2 regions of the Motilibacter peucedani genome follow, and region 1 is predicted to be linked to the other one. Evidence: riboswitches for the same ligand, from Rfam matches in the RefSeq annotation. Region 1 holds a riboswitch; the other holds the start of a gene.

Region 1 (6,875 bases):
GTGAGTGGCACCCGCGTCTACGCCGCCCGGCTGGCCGGCACCGGAGTCTTCGACCCCACCGGTGACCAGGTCGGCAAGGTGCGCGACGTCGTCTGCCTGCTGCGGCAGGAGCAGCGCCCGCGCGTGCTGGGACTCGTCGTCGAGGTCCTCGGCAGGCGCCCGGTCTTCCTGCCCATGACACGGGTCACCGCCGTCGACCCCGGCTCGGTCATCACCACCGGCATCGTCAACATGCGCCGCTTCTCCCAGCGGCCCACCGAGACCCTGGTCCTCGGCGAGCTGCTCGACCGCAAGGTGACCCTCGTCGAGGACTCCACGACCGTCACCGTCGAGGACATCGCCCTGGAGCAGACGCGCACGCGCGACTGGGTGCTCGACAAGGTGCACGTCAGCCGCCCGGCCAAGGGCTTGCGCCGGCGCGGCGAGGCGCTCACCGTCGACTGGGACGCGGTGACCGGCTTCAGCCTGCAGGAGCAGGGCCAGGGCGCCACCAACCTGCTGGCCGCCTTCGAGGAGATGCGCGCGCCGGACCTCGCCAACGTGCTGCACGACCTCTCGCCCAAGCGGCGCGCCGAGGTCGCCGCCGCGCTCGACGACGAGAAGCTCGCCGACGTCCTGGAGGAGCTGCCCGAGGACGACCAGGTCGAGATCCTCGGCAACCTCGACGAGGCGCGCGCGGCCGACGTGCTCGAGGCCATGGGCCCCGACGACGCGGCCGACCTGCTGGCCGAGCTGCCCGAGCACGAGGCCGAGAAGCTGCTCGCGCTCATGGAGCCCGGCGAGGCGGCCGACGTGCGCCGCCTGCTGTCCTACGACGAGCTCACGGCCGGCGGCATGATGACGACCGAGCCGGTCATCCTGCCTCCCGACGCCACCGTCGCCGAGGCGCTCGCCCGCGTGCGCGTCGCCGACCTCTCCCCCGCGCTCGCCTCCTCCGTCTACGTCTGCCGGCCCCCGCTCGAGACGCCGACCGGGCGCTTCCTCGGCACCGCCCACATCCAGCGCCTGCTGCGCGAGCCGCCGTCGTCCCTGGTGTCCGGGGTCGTCGACAAGGACGTCGACCCGCTGCTGCCGCAGACGACGCTGCCGGCCGTGACGCACTACCTGGCCACCTACAACCTCGTGGCCATCGCGGTCGTCGACGACAACGACCACCTGCTGGGCGCGGTCACCGTCGACGACGTGCTCGACCACCTGCTGCCCGACGACTGGCGCGACCGCCCGGCCGACATCGAGGTGCCGCGTGGCTCGTGACGAGCGCGGCCTGCGCGGGCCCCGGCCCTCGCGCTCGCGCCCGGCGCTCGACGTGCCGCGCGAGCGCGGCCGGCGCGGGCTGCGCGGCCCGGGCTACGACGCCGAGACCTTCGGCGCGATCGGCGAGCGCATCGCCCGCTTCCTCGGCACCTGGCGGTTCATCGGCTACCTCACGGTGTTCGTGGCGCTCTGGCTGGCGTGGAACACCTGGACGCCGGACCGGCTCCAGTTCGACCCGCGGGCCACCAACTACACGCTGCTCACGCTCATCCTGTCGCTGCAGGCGTCCTACGCCGCGCCGCTGATCCTGCTGGCGCAGAACCGCCAGGCCGACCGCGACCGGGTGCAGTGGGAGCAGGACCGCGCGCGCAGCGAGCGCAGCATCGCCGACACCGAGTACCTCACCCGCGAGCTGGCCGCCGTGCGCATCGCGCTCGGCGAGGTGGCCACCCGCGACTTCCTGCGCGGCGAGCTGCGCACCCTGCTCGAGGAGCTCGAGGAGCGCCAGGCCGAGCAGCCGCCCGCCGCCGAGTACGAGTCCTGAACTCAGACCTCCAGCGCCTCGACGCCTCCTGGACGGCGACGACCTCTGCCGCCGGCGCGCCGTGCGCCTCCGCGGTCTCCAGCAGGGCCGCGGCGCGGCCGGCGGCCTCGGCGTCGTCGGACCCGGAGCCGGACTCCACCCACGCGTACGCGCCATTCCACCGAGCCGCAGGTCCGACACCGACGCCGGGCGACGTGGCCCTACGCCGTCGCGGCAGCCAGCGGCGCGTGCTGCTCGAGCTGCTCGATGACGGCGGGCAGGTCGGCCGGCGACATCGGCCGGCTGTAGAGGTAGCCCTGCGCGCTGGGCACGCCGAGCCCGTGCAGCGCCCGCGCCTGCACCTCGGTCTCGACGCCCTCGACCACGGTGTGCAGCCCCAGGGTGCGGCCGAGCTCGGCGATGACCGAGACCAGCCGCGTGCTCGACCGCTCGGTCGTGATGTGGTCGGTGAAGCTCTTGTCGACCTTCAGGATGTCGAAGTCGAGCTGCTGCAGGTAGCTCAGCGACGAGTAGCCCGTGCCGAAGTCGTCGACCGCGAAGCGCACGCCGATCGCGCGCAGCACCCGCACCGCGTCGACGACGGACTCGAGTCCCAGCGCCGCGCTCTCGGTGATCTCCAGCACGAGGTGGCGCGGGTCGAGCCCGGTGTCGGCGAGCACGGCGCGCACCTCGTCGGCGAAGCCGGGCTCCTCGAGCCGCGCGGGCGAGACGTTGGCGCTGACGTAGGCGTCGGCCGCCACGGGGTGCTCCCGCTTGAGCTCGGCGACCGACGCGCAGGCCGTGCGCAGCACCCAGCGGTCGACCTCTCCCATCAGGCCCATCGACTCGGCGGTCGGGAGGAAGGCGAAGGGGCCGAGCAGCCCGCGCGTCGGGTGCTCCCAGCGGATCAGGGCCTCGAGGCCCTGGAGGCGGGCGCTCGCCACGTCGACGATGGGCTGGAAGTGCAGGCGCAGCTCGCCGCCGTGCAGCGCCTGGCGCACCGACTCGCGCAGCACCAGCTCGCCCATGCGGGCCTCGCGCAGGTCCGGCTCGAAGACGCGGGCGCAGTCGCCGCCGGCGGCCTTCGCCGCGTACATCGCGAGGTCGGCGTCCGTGACCGGGTCCGCCCCCTGGGTCCACGAGCCGGCGAGCCCGAGGCTCGCGGTCACCAGCGTGTGCACCAGCTCGGGCTGGTCGAACGGCGCGCGCAGGCACTCGAGCACCCGCAGCGCGAACGACTCGGTCTCCTGCTCGCCGGCGCCCACGAGCAGCACCGCGAACTCGTCGCCCTCGAGGTGCGCCACGAGCGAGGGCTCGGCCACCAGCGCGTACAGCCGGCCGGCGACCTCGCTGAGCACGGCGTCGCCGCCCTCGCGCCCGAGCCGGTCGTTGATGGTCTTGAAGCCGTCGATGTCGCAGTGGATGACGCCGACCGGCGTCCCCGCGCCCGTCGCGTCCCAGATCCGCTCGTTGAGCAGCGTACGGTTCGGCAGCCCGGTGACCGGGTTGCGCAGCGCCTGCTCGCGGACCTCCACCTCGAGCCGGTGGCGCTCGGTGACGTCGCGCGCGTTGATGACCGCGCCCGAGGAGTCCGGCGAGGCCGACAGGGTGCACTCGAGCACGCGCCAGCCGTCGCCGCCGCGCACCCGCAGGTCGAGCTGCGTGGGGACGCCGGGGCGCGGTCCCGCGGCGAGGCGCTCGAGGGCGGCCTCGACCTCGTCCGGGTGCATGTGCTCGCGCAGGACCGCCGCGCACTCCGCGCCGACGAGCCCGGAGGCCTCGATGCCGAGCACCGAGGTGAGCGAGGGGCTGACGTACTCCACGCGGCCCTCGCCGTCGAGCAGCACGGTGATGTCCGAGGAGTTCTCGACCAGGCTGGCGAAGCGCCGCTCGTCGTGCTCGTGCAGCTGAGCGGCCGAGCGGGTCAGGCGGCTGACGAGGTAGGCGGTGATCTCGCTGAGCAGGACGCAGACCAGCACCGTGTCGAGCGCGCCGCCCCGCAGCCAGGCCGCGTGGTCGGCGGGCGCGACGTCGGCCAGCGGCAGCCAGAACGCGACGCCGATGAGCGGTGACCACCAGAGGCTCGTCCACCGCGGCTGCGAGAGCCCGATGAAGACCGCGAGCACGGTGAAGAAGCAGGTGGAGTTGTAGGGGTTGAACGACACCGCGTTCATCAGGCCGATCATCACGCAGCCAAGCGGGATGATCGGCAGCATCGCGGCCCGTGGCCACCGGTGGAACGGCAGCACCAGGCACAGCACGCCGACGGCCGCGGCGACGACGGCGACCGAGACGCCCGCGACCAGGGCCCAGCCGCCCAGAGGCAGGGTGCAGGACACCGACACCGCGCTGCCGGCGAGGGTGAGGACCGCTCCGCACCTGCTCGCCAGGCCGCGCAGGTCGAGGGAGTCGTCCCTCCGCGGCTTCCTGGTCACGACGTCCTCATCGACCGGGCACCCCGCCGTCTTACGGGTACGCACGGGTGTAATCTCGCAGCGCACCACCGCAGGGGAGCGCTGCAGCGCTGAGAGTGTGGGACGACCCACAGACCCTCGAACCTGATCCGGGTCATGCCGGCGCAGGGAGTCGGATCTCCACCGAGCGGCGCGTCCCTCGGGCCGCGCCACGCGGTGGCTCGTCAGATGCCTTCACCTCTCCTCCTACGTCGTCCGCGTCCAGGAGGAACCGTGTCCACCACCCACCCGTCCGGCCCGTCCCGCCCGTCCGGCGCCGCCGCGCGCGCCGGCACGGTCATTGTCGCCGTGGGCGCCGTCGCCGCCGTGCTCGGCTACCTCGGCACCGAGGCGACCGACCTGCCGCGCGCCGCGAGCGTCATCGACGCCGTGGTCGCGCTCGTCGCCGCCGGGCTCGTCTGCTTCGGCGTCCTGACCCGCCCCCGGGCACCGTGGCGCACCGTGGACATCGTCACCGCGGCGGTGCTGGCCGTCGCGTCCGGCGTGGTCTTCTGGGCGTGGACCCAGCTGTGGAACGCGGTGTCGCCGGCGTTCTCGGGCTTCCCGCCCGGCCAGGCCGTGATGTACGGCATGTGGTTCCTGCCGGGCGCGCTCGTGCCGCTGGTCGTCCGCAAGCCGGGCGCCGCGGTCTTCGCCGAGCTCGTCGCCTCGACCCTCGAGTACCTCCTGGCGAGCTCGTTCGGCGCGCCGGTGATCGTCTACGGGCTCGTCCAGGGGCTGTGCGCCGAGGCCGTGTGGGCCGCGTTCCGCTACCGGCGCTGGGGCCTCGTGCCCTCCGCGCTCGCCGGTGCGGCGGCGGGCCTGGGCGCCGCGCTGCTCGACCTCGTCTACTACTACGCCGACTGGTCGGGCCCGTGGAAGCTCACCTACGTCGTCGCCGTCGTCGTCTCCGGCGCCGTGCTGACCGGTGGCCTGTCGTGGTGGCTGCTGCGCGCGCTGGTGCCGACCGGCGCCCTCGGCGCCTTCGCGGCCGGCCGCAGCCGCGAGCTGGTCTAGCGCATGCAGGTGTCCGTCACGGGCTGGGGCTGGCGCCACGCCGGCCGCCGGGCCTGGGCGGTGCGCGAGCTGGACCTCGAGGTCGCGCCCGGTGAGAAGGTCCTGCTCGTCGGCCCGTCCGGGGCCGGCAAGAGCACGCTCCTGCTCGCGCTCGCCGGGCTGCTCGACCCGTCCTCGGCCGAGGAGACCGAGGGCCGCATCACCCTCGACGGCGTCGACGCCCGCGAAGCGCGCGGCCGCGCCGGGCTGGTGCAGCAGGACCCGGCCACGAGCCTGGTGATGGCGCGCGCCGGTGACGACGTCGCGTTCGGGCCCGAGTGCTGGGGCGTCGAGCCGGCGGAGATCTGGCCGCGCGTGGACGAGGCGCTCGACGACGTCGGGTTCACCCTCGGCCGCTCCCGCGCCACCGCCGGGCTCTCCGGCGGCGAGGCGCAGCGCCTCGCCCTCGCGGGGGTCGTCGCCCTGCGGCCCGAACTCCTGCTGCTCGACGAGCCGACCGCCAGCCTCGACCCGGCCGGCGTGCTTGTGGCCCGCGCGGCGGTCGGTCGCGTGCTCGAGCGCACCGGCGCAGGGCTGGTCATGGTCGAGCACCGGCCAGGGCCCTGGCTCGACCTGGTCGACCGGGTGGTCGCCCTGGACGCGTCCGGCGTCGTGGCCGACGGCCCGCCGGCCGCCGTGCTCTCCGGCGAGCGCGGGCGCTGGCTGGCCGAGCACCGTGTGTGGGTGCCGGGCTTCGAGCCGTCGTGGCCGTGGCACGCGCCCGCCGCCGGGGAGGCCCTCCTGCAGGCGGAGTCCGTGACGCACCGGCACCGCGGTGCTTCCCGGCCCTCACCCGAGGACGTCTCGCTCGTGCTCCACCGCGGGGAGGCCGTCGCGGTCACCGGCCGCAACGGCGTCGGCAAGACCACCTTCGCCCAGGCGCTCGGAGGCCTGCTGCGGCCGAGCGCGGGCAGCGTACGCGCGACGCCGGCCCTGAGCGCCGACCGCCGTCCGCTGTGCACGTGGCGCGCCAGTGCGCTGGCCGGCGCGGTCGGCAGCGTCTTCCAGCGCCCCGAGCAGCAGTTCGTCACCGGCCGCGTCGTCGACGAGGTCGCCCTCGGCGTCCGGCTGGCGGGCGGTGCCCCGTCGACGGCGACCGACCTGCTCGAGCGGCTCGGCCTGGCACGGCTCGCCGCCGCCGACCCGCACACGCTGTCCGGGGGCGAGCAGCGCCGGCTCTCGGTCGCCGCCGTCCTGGCCGCCGCGCCTCAGGTGCTGGTGCTCGACGAGCCGAGCTTCGGGCAGGACGCGCGCACCTGGGCCGAGCTCGTGCGGCTGCTGCAGGCGCTGCTCGAGGAGGGCCGCTCTGTCGCCGCGGTCACCCACGACCGGCCGCTCGTCGGTGCACTGGCGGCGCGCGAGCTGGTCCTCGGGTGAGCGTCAACCCGCTCTCCGGCCTGCTCGCCTGCACGGTGGTCGGACTCGCCGCACTGCTGGCCCGCGACGCCGTCACGCCGGTGCTGCTGCTCGTGCCCGCCCTCGCGTGGCTGCTCTCCGGGCTGCCGGTGGCCACCTCGGCCCGCCGCTCGGTCCCGGTCTTCGTCGCGGCGGCCGGCGTGGGCTTCTCCACCGCCCTGCTCGCGCCGGGC
Region 2 (6,875 bases), on a different contig from region 1:
GAGGCGGTCTACGCCGCGGGCGTCGGCCAGCACCAGATGTGGGCGGCGCAGTTCATCGACTACGAGAACCCCAACACCTGGCTCAGCTCGGGCGGTGCCGGGACCATGGGCTACGCCGTCCCCGCGGCCATGGGCGCCAAGGTCGGCCGGCCCGACGCGACCGTGTGGGCGATCGACGGCGACGGCTGCTTCCAGATGACCAACCAGGAGCTCGCCACCTGCACGATCAACGACATCCCGATCAAGGTGGCCGTCATCAACAACGGCACCCTGGGCATGGTGCGCCAGTGGCAGACGCTGTTCTACGGCTCGCGATACTCCAACACCACGCTGGAGAGCCGCCGGGTGCCCGACTTCGTCAAGCTCGCCGACGCCTACGGCTGCGTAGGGCTGCGCTGCGACTCGCCCGACCAGGTCGACGCGACGATCGAGAAGGCCATGTCGGTCGACGACCTGCCCGTCGTCATCGACTTCGTCGTCCACCAGGACGCGATGGTCTGGCCGATGGTGGCGGCCGGCACGAGCAACGACGACATCATGGTCGCCCGCAGCCTCGCCCCGGTGTGGGACGGCGAAGAGGGCGAGACGGGAGTGGAGCTCTGATGGCCGACAAGCACACGCTCAGCGTGCTGGTCGAGGACGTCCCCGGCGTGCTCGCCCGCATCTCCGGCCTCTTCAGCCGGCGCGGCTTCAACATCGACTCCCTCGCCGTCGGCCCGACCGAGCAGCCCGGCATCTCGCGCATGACCGTCGTGGTCGACGTCGACGAGCTGCCGCTCGAGCAGGTCACCAAGCAGCTCAACAAGCTCATCAACGTCGTGAAGATCGTCGAGCTCGAGCCCTCCGTCACCGTCGCGAGGGAGCTCCTGCTCGTCAAGGTCAAGGCCGACCTCGCGACGCGGTCCCACATCCTGGAGACCGCCTCGCTGTTCCGCGCCAAGGTCGTCGACGTCGCCACCGATGCCGTCACGATCGAGGCCACCGGCAACGCCGAGAAGCTGGCCGCGCTGCTGCGCGTCCTCGAGCCCTTCGGCATCAAGGAGCTCGTGCAGAGCGGCATGGTCGCCGTCGGCCGCGGCTCCCGCTCCATCACCGACCGCGCGCTGCGCCCGGTCGACCGCTCAGCCTGAGACCCCCGCTTCCATCCTCAAGGAGATCCGACCCGTGGCAGCAGAGCTGTTCTACGACGAGAACGCCGACCTCTCGATCATCCAGGGCCGCACCGTGGCCGTCATCGGCTACGGCAGCCAGGGCCACGCGCACGCCCTGAGCCTGCGCGACTCCGGCGTCGACGTCCGCGTCGGCCTGCCCGGGGGCTCCAAGAGCCGCGCCCGCGCCGAGGCCGAGGGCCTGCGCGTCGTGACGCCGGGCGAGGCCGCGGCCGAGGCCGACCTCATCATGATCCTCACGCCCGACCACATCCAGCGCCACGTCTACACCGCCGAGATCGAGCCCAACCTGCAGGACGGCGACGCGCTGTTCTTCGGCCACGGCTTCAACATCCGCTTCGGCTACATCAAGCCGCCGGCCGGTGTCGACGTGTGCATGGTGGCTCCGAAGGGTCCCGGGCACCTGGTGCGCCGCGAGTACAGCGAGGGCCGCGGCGTACCCGTCATCGTCGCCGTCGAGCAGGATGCCACGGGCGGCGCGTGGCCGCTCGCGCTCTCCTACGCCAAGGCGATCGGCGGCCTGCGGGCCGGCGGCATCAAGACCACGTTCACCGAGGAGACGGAGACCGACCTGTTCGGCGAGCAGGCCGTGCTCTGCGGCGGCATGTCGGCGCTGGTCCAGGCCGGCTTCGAGACGCTCATCGAGGCGGGCTACCAGCCCGAGGTCGCCTACTTCGAGTGCCTCCACGAGCTCAAGCTCATCGTCGACCTGATGTACGAAGGCGGCATCGCCAAGCAGCGCTGGTCGATCTCCGACACCGCCGAGTACGGCGACTACGTCTCGGGCCCGCGCATCATCGACGCCTCGGTCAAGGCGCGCATGAAGGACGTCCTCACCGACATCCAGGACGGCACGTTCGCCAACCGGTTCATCACCGACCAGGACGCCGGCGCGCCGGAGTTCAAGCAGCTGCGCGCCAAGGGCGAGCAGCACCCGATCGAGGCGACCGGTCGCGAGCTGCGCAAGCTCATGAGCTGGGTCAAGTCCTCCGACGACGACTACGTCGAGGGCTCCGCCTCGCGCTGAGGCGTCGAAGAGCTCCGCGCGTCCCGCCCCACCAGGCGGGACCCGCGGTAGTGCGGAAGGGCCGTCCCGCCACCCCTGGGACGGCCCTTCCCTCTCTCTGCACCACCCCCGTGTCCGAACCCGCCGCGCGCCGACCTGCGGCGATGTGCTGATGTGTTCGGACACACGAGTGGAAGGGTGGGACGCCGACGTGGCACCAACGACGCCCTGGTGGGCCGACGCGGTCGTCTACCAGATCTACCCGCGCAGCTTCGCCGACTCCGACGGCGACGGCATCGGCGACCTGGCCGGCATCCGGTCCCGCCTGGACCACCTGCGCACGCTCGGGGTCGACGTCCTGTGGCTCTCGCCGGTCTACCCCTCGCCGCAGGACGACGCCGGCTACGACATCCGCGACTACCAGGGCATCGACCCGGTGTTCGGCACCCTCGAGGGCTTCGACGAGCTGCTCGCCGACGTGCACGCGCACGGCATGAAGCTCGTCATGGACCTCGTGGTGAACCACACCAGCGACGAGCACGCGTGGTTCGAGGAGTCACGGGCGAGCAAGGACAGCCCGAAGCGCGACTGGTACTGGTGGCGCCCCGCCCGCGAAGGCCTCGAGCCGGGTACGCCTGGGGCTGAGCCCACGAACTGGGGCTCCTTCTTCTCCGGCTCGGCCTGGCAGCTCGACGACGCGACCGGCGAGTACTACCTGCACCTGTTCTCGCGCAAGCAGCCCGATCTCAACTGGGAGAACCCCGAGGTACGCCAGGCGGTCTGCGCGATGATGCGCTGGTGGCTCGACCGGGGCGTCGACGGCTTCCGCATGGATGTCATCAACATGATCTCGAAGGACCCGGCCCTCCCGGACGCGCACGTGGTGGGCTCAGGTGGTCTGTTCGCCGACGGCGGCGCCTACTACCTCTGCGGACCACGCATCCACGAGTTCCTGCAGGAGATGAGCCGCGAGGTCTTCACTGGCCGGCCCGAGCTGCTGACAGTCGGTGAGATGCCCGGCGTCACCGTCGACGAGGCCCGGCTGTTCACCGACCCGGCCCGGCGCGAGGTCGACATGGTCTTCCAGTTCGAGCACATGGGTGTCGACCAGGGCCTCACCAAGTGGGACCACCACCCGCTCAAGCTCACCGACCTCAAGGCCACCCTCGCCCGCTGGCAGGCGGGCCTGGCCGATGTCGGATGGAACAGCCTCTACTGGAACAACCACGACCAGCCGCGCGTGGTGTCGCGCTTCGGCGACGACGGCGAGCACCGGGTGCGCTCCGCCACCATGCTCGCGACGGTGCTGCACCTGCACCGCGGCACACCGTACGTCTATCAAGGCGAGGAGCTCGGGATGACCAACGCGCCGCTGCGCTCGGTCGACGAGCTGCGCGACATCGAGTCGATCAACCACTACCGGCAGGAGGTCGCGGCCGGCCGCGACCCCGAGCAGGTGCTGGCCTCGATCCGCCCGATGGCCCGCGACAACGCGCGCACGCCGATGCAGTGGGACGCCTCGCCCCACGCCGGGTTCACGACCGGCACGCCATGGAGCGAGGTCAACCCCAACTACACCGAGGTCAACGCCGCGGCCGAGACGGCCGACCCCGACTCGGTCTTCCACCACTACCGCCGCCTCATCGCGCTCCGCCACAGCTCCCGGACCGTGGTGCTCGGCGACTTCACGCTGCTGCTGCACGACGACGAGCAGGTCTACGCCTTCACGCGCCGTCTCGGCAACGAGGAGCTGCTGGTGCTGGGGAACTTCTCCGGCTCCGACGCCGAAGTCGAGCTCGAGGGGTGGGAGGGCTCGGAGCTGGTGCTGGGCAACTACCGCGAGCCGGCGGAGGGGCTCGGGCTGCGGCCCTGGGAGGCGCGCGTCCACCGCCGCGAGGTGGGGCGCTAGCCTCTGACCCGTACGTCGGCCGGGGTGCCCTCGCGAGAGGGCTGAGACAGACCCGCCGAACCTGATCCGGGTCGTTCCGGCGTAGGGAGCCGACGCACGAGGGCGCGCTCCCCGTGCCCGCGTGCTGACGTCGGCCTCCTCGCCGGGCGCACGCGAAGGAGAGCCCGCATGGACGTCGCCGAGGTCGCCGAGCTGCTCGCGCAGGTGCGCCGCAGCTCCCCGCTGGTGCAGTGCATCACCAACTACGTCGCCATGGACCTGGCGGCCAACGCCGTCCTCGCGGTCGGCGCGTCGCCGGCGATGGTGGCCGACCCGGCCGAGTCGGGGGAGTTCGCCGCGATCGCGTCGGCGCTGACGGTCAACACCGGTACGCCGTCGCCCCGCTGGGCCGACGGCATGGTCCGCGCGACGACCGCTGCGGTCGAGGCCGGACGACCCTGGGTGCTCGACCCGGTGGCCGTCGGGGCGACCGCCATGCGCGACGAGCTCTGCGCCGAGCTGATGGCCCGCACGCCGAGCATCGTGCGTGCCAACGCGAGCGAGGTGCTCGCGCTCGCCAGGGTCACCGGAGCCTCGTCGACGGCCGAGGCCGGTGGGGGAGCGCGCGGGGTCGACAGCACCGACAGCGTCGAGTCGGCTCTCGACGCCGCGCAAGCACTGGCACGCAGGCACTCCTGCGTGGTCGCGGTGACCGGCGAGGTGGACGTCGTCACCGACGGGACCAGGGTCGCGACGGTCACGGGCGGGCACCCCCTGATGGCCCGGATCACCGCCACCGGGTGCAGCCTGACCGCGGTGACGGGCGCCTTCGCCGCCGTCGCGCCGGCCTTCGAGGCCGCGGTCGCGGCCTGTGCGGTCTACGCAGCCGCCGGGTCCCGCGCCGGGTGCGACGCCGCGGGCCCGGGCACGCTGCGCTGGCGGCTGCTCGACGAGCTGCACCGGCTCGACGAGTCCGCCCTCCGGGACGGCGCCCAGGTGGTCTCCTCATGACCGCGGACCTGCGCGTCTACCTGGTGACCGACCCGGCGCTCGGCGGCGAGCGCCCGCTCGAGGCGACGGTGGAGGCCGCCGTCGTCGGCGGGGTCACCGCCGTCCAGCTGCGCCACAAGGGGGCCTCGCCCAGCGAGCTGTTCGTCGAGGCGCGCCGGCTGCTGCAGGTGCTCGACGGCACGGGCGTGCCACTGCTGGTCAACGACTCCCTGCCCGTCGCGACCGAGCTCGGGCTCGGGCTCCACGTGGGTCGCGCGGACCCTGATCCCGTGCTGGCGCGGCAGGTGCTCGGCCGCGACGTGGTCATCGGCATGTCGCTCTACGGCGGCCGCCGCCTCGCCGACGACGAGAGGTCTGCACTGGACTACACCGCGGTCGGGCCGGTCTGGGCCACCTCGACGAAGTCCGACGCGGGTGGAGCCGTGGGCACCGGGGCGATCGGGGCCACCGACCGCAGCCGGCCCGTCGTCGCCATCGGCGGGATCGACCCGGACCGCGCCCGGCAGGCGGTGGCCGCCGGTGCGTCGGGCGTGGCCGTCGTCTCGGCCGTCATGGCCGCTGCGGACCCCCGGGCAGCCGCCGCCGCGCTGCGCGCGGCGGTCGACGAGGCGTTGGCGGCCCGGTCGTGAGCGCGGTCGTGGTGCTCACGGTCGCCGGGTCCGACCCGTCGGGCGGTGCGGGCATCCAGGCCGACCTCAAGACCTTCTCGGCCCTCGGCACCTACGGCGCTGCGGTCCTCACGGCCCTGACCGCGCAGAACACCCGCGGGGTGACCGGCGTGCACGAGGTGCCCGCCGACTTCGTCACGGCCCAGCTCGACGCTGTGCTCGGCGACCTCGACGTGCGCTGCGTCAAGACCGGGATGCTCGGTACGCCGGAGGTCGTCGAGGCGGTCGCTGCGGCGGTGGCGCGCCACCGCGTACCCCAGCTCGTCGTCGACCCCGTGCTCGTCGCCACCAGCGGTGACGCCCTCGGTGCGGCGGGCACCGCCGAGGCGGTGCGCGAGCGGCTGCTGCCCCTGGCCACGCTGGTCACCCCGAACCTGCCGGAGGCCGCCGCCCTGCTCGGCCACCCGGTGCCGGACCGGGCGGCGATGGCGCAGGCCGCGCAGGAGCTGCGCGCGCTCGGTGCGGGCGCCGCTCTGGTCAAGGGCGGCCACCTCGACGGGAGCACCAGCGACGACGTGCTGGCCGACGCCGACGGGCTGCTGGAGCTGTCCGCGCCGCGCGTGCCGACCCGCAACACCCACGGCACCGGCTGCACGCTGGCCTCGGCGGTCGCCGCCCACCTCGCGCGCGGCCTGCCCCTGCGCGAGTCGGTGCGACTGGGCAAGGACTACCTGACCCGGGCGCTCCTGCACGCCGACGAGCTGGAGGTGGGGTCGGGCTCCGGCCCGGTCCACCACTTCGCGGACTGGTGGAGGCCCGAGCAGGGCGCAGCGGTCAGGAGTGCCGGTGCGCCTCGCTAGAGTGGCGCGCCTAGAGGCAAGGTCCGCCCCTTCCACGCGTCCCGGGAGCATCTGGTGAGCAAGCCCGTCGTACTGATCGCCGAGGAGCTGTCGCCGGCGACGATGGAGGCCCTCGGCCCCGACTTCGAGGTCCGGCACTGCAACGGCGCCGACCGCGCCGAGCTGCTGGCCGCGATCGTCGACGTCGACGCCATCCTCGTCCGCAGCGCCACCAAGGTCGACGCCGAGGCCATTGCCGCCGCGAAGTCCCTGCGGGTCATCGCCCGCGCCGGGGTCGGCCTCGACAACGTCGACGTGCCCGCGGCCACGCAGGCCGGCGTCATGGTCGTCAAC

The links. Region 1 has a riboswitch for thiamine pyrophosphate ahead of CLV35_RS13455 (ECF transporter S component). Riboswitches for the same ligand answer to the same signal wherever they lie in the genome.
Region 2: linked by a shared signal. The riboswitch ahead of thiM (hydroxyethylthiazole kinase) and the one ahead of CLV35_RS13455 (ECF transporter S component) in region 1 are both predicted to bind thiamine pyrophosphate.

What each region holds. Positions count from the first base shown of each region.
Region 1 is NZ_RBWV01000013.1:74,551-81,425, reverse strand. Features, by position in the region: gene CLV35_RS13475 (magnesium transporter MgtE N-terminal domain-containing protein) at 1-1,254, shown strand; gene CLV35_RS13470 (DUF1003 domain-containing protein) at 1,244-1,798, shown strand; gene CLV35_RS13460 (putative bifunctional diguanylate cyclase/phosphodiesterase) at 1,999-4,212, opposite strand; TPP riboswitch at 4,275-4,380, shown strand; gene CLV35_RS13455 (ECF transporter S component) at 4,465-5,247, shown strand; gene CLV35_RS13450 (ABC transporter ATP-binding protein) at 5,251-6,663, shown strand; gene CLV35_RS13445 (energy-coupling factor transporter transmembrane component T family protein) at 6,660-6,875, shown strand, end outside.
Region 2 is NZ_RBWV01000014.1:3,190-10,064, reverse strand. Features, by position in the region: partial or broken gene CLV35_RS15200 (acetolactate synthase large subunit) at 1-603, shown strand, start outside; gene ilvN (acetolactate synthase small subunit) at 603-1,130, shown strand; gene ilvC (ketol-acid reductoisomerase) at 1,165-2,196, shown strand; gene CLV35_RS15185 (glycoside hydrolase family 13 protein) at 2,348-4,084, shown strand; TPP riboswitch at 4,095-4,189, shown strand; gene thiM (hydroxyethylthiazole kinase) at 4,253-5,074, shown strand; gene thiE (thiamine phosphate synthase) at 5,071-5,703, shown strand; gene thiD (bifunctional hydroxymethylpyrimidine kinase/phosphomethylpyrimidine kinase) at 5,700-6,542, shown strand; gene serA (phosphoglycerate dehydrogenase) at 6,594-6,875, shown strand, end outside.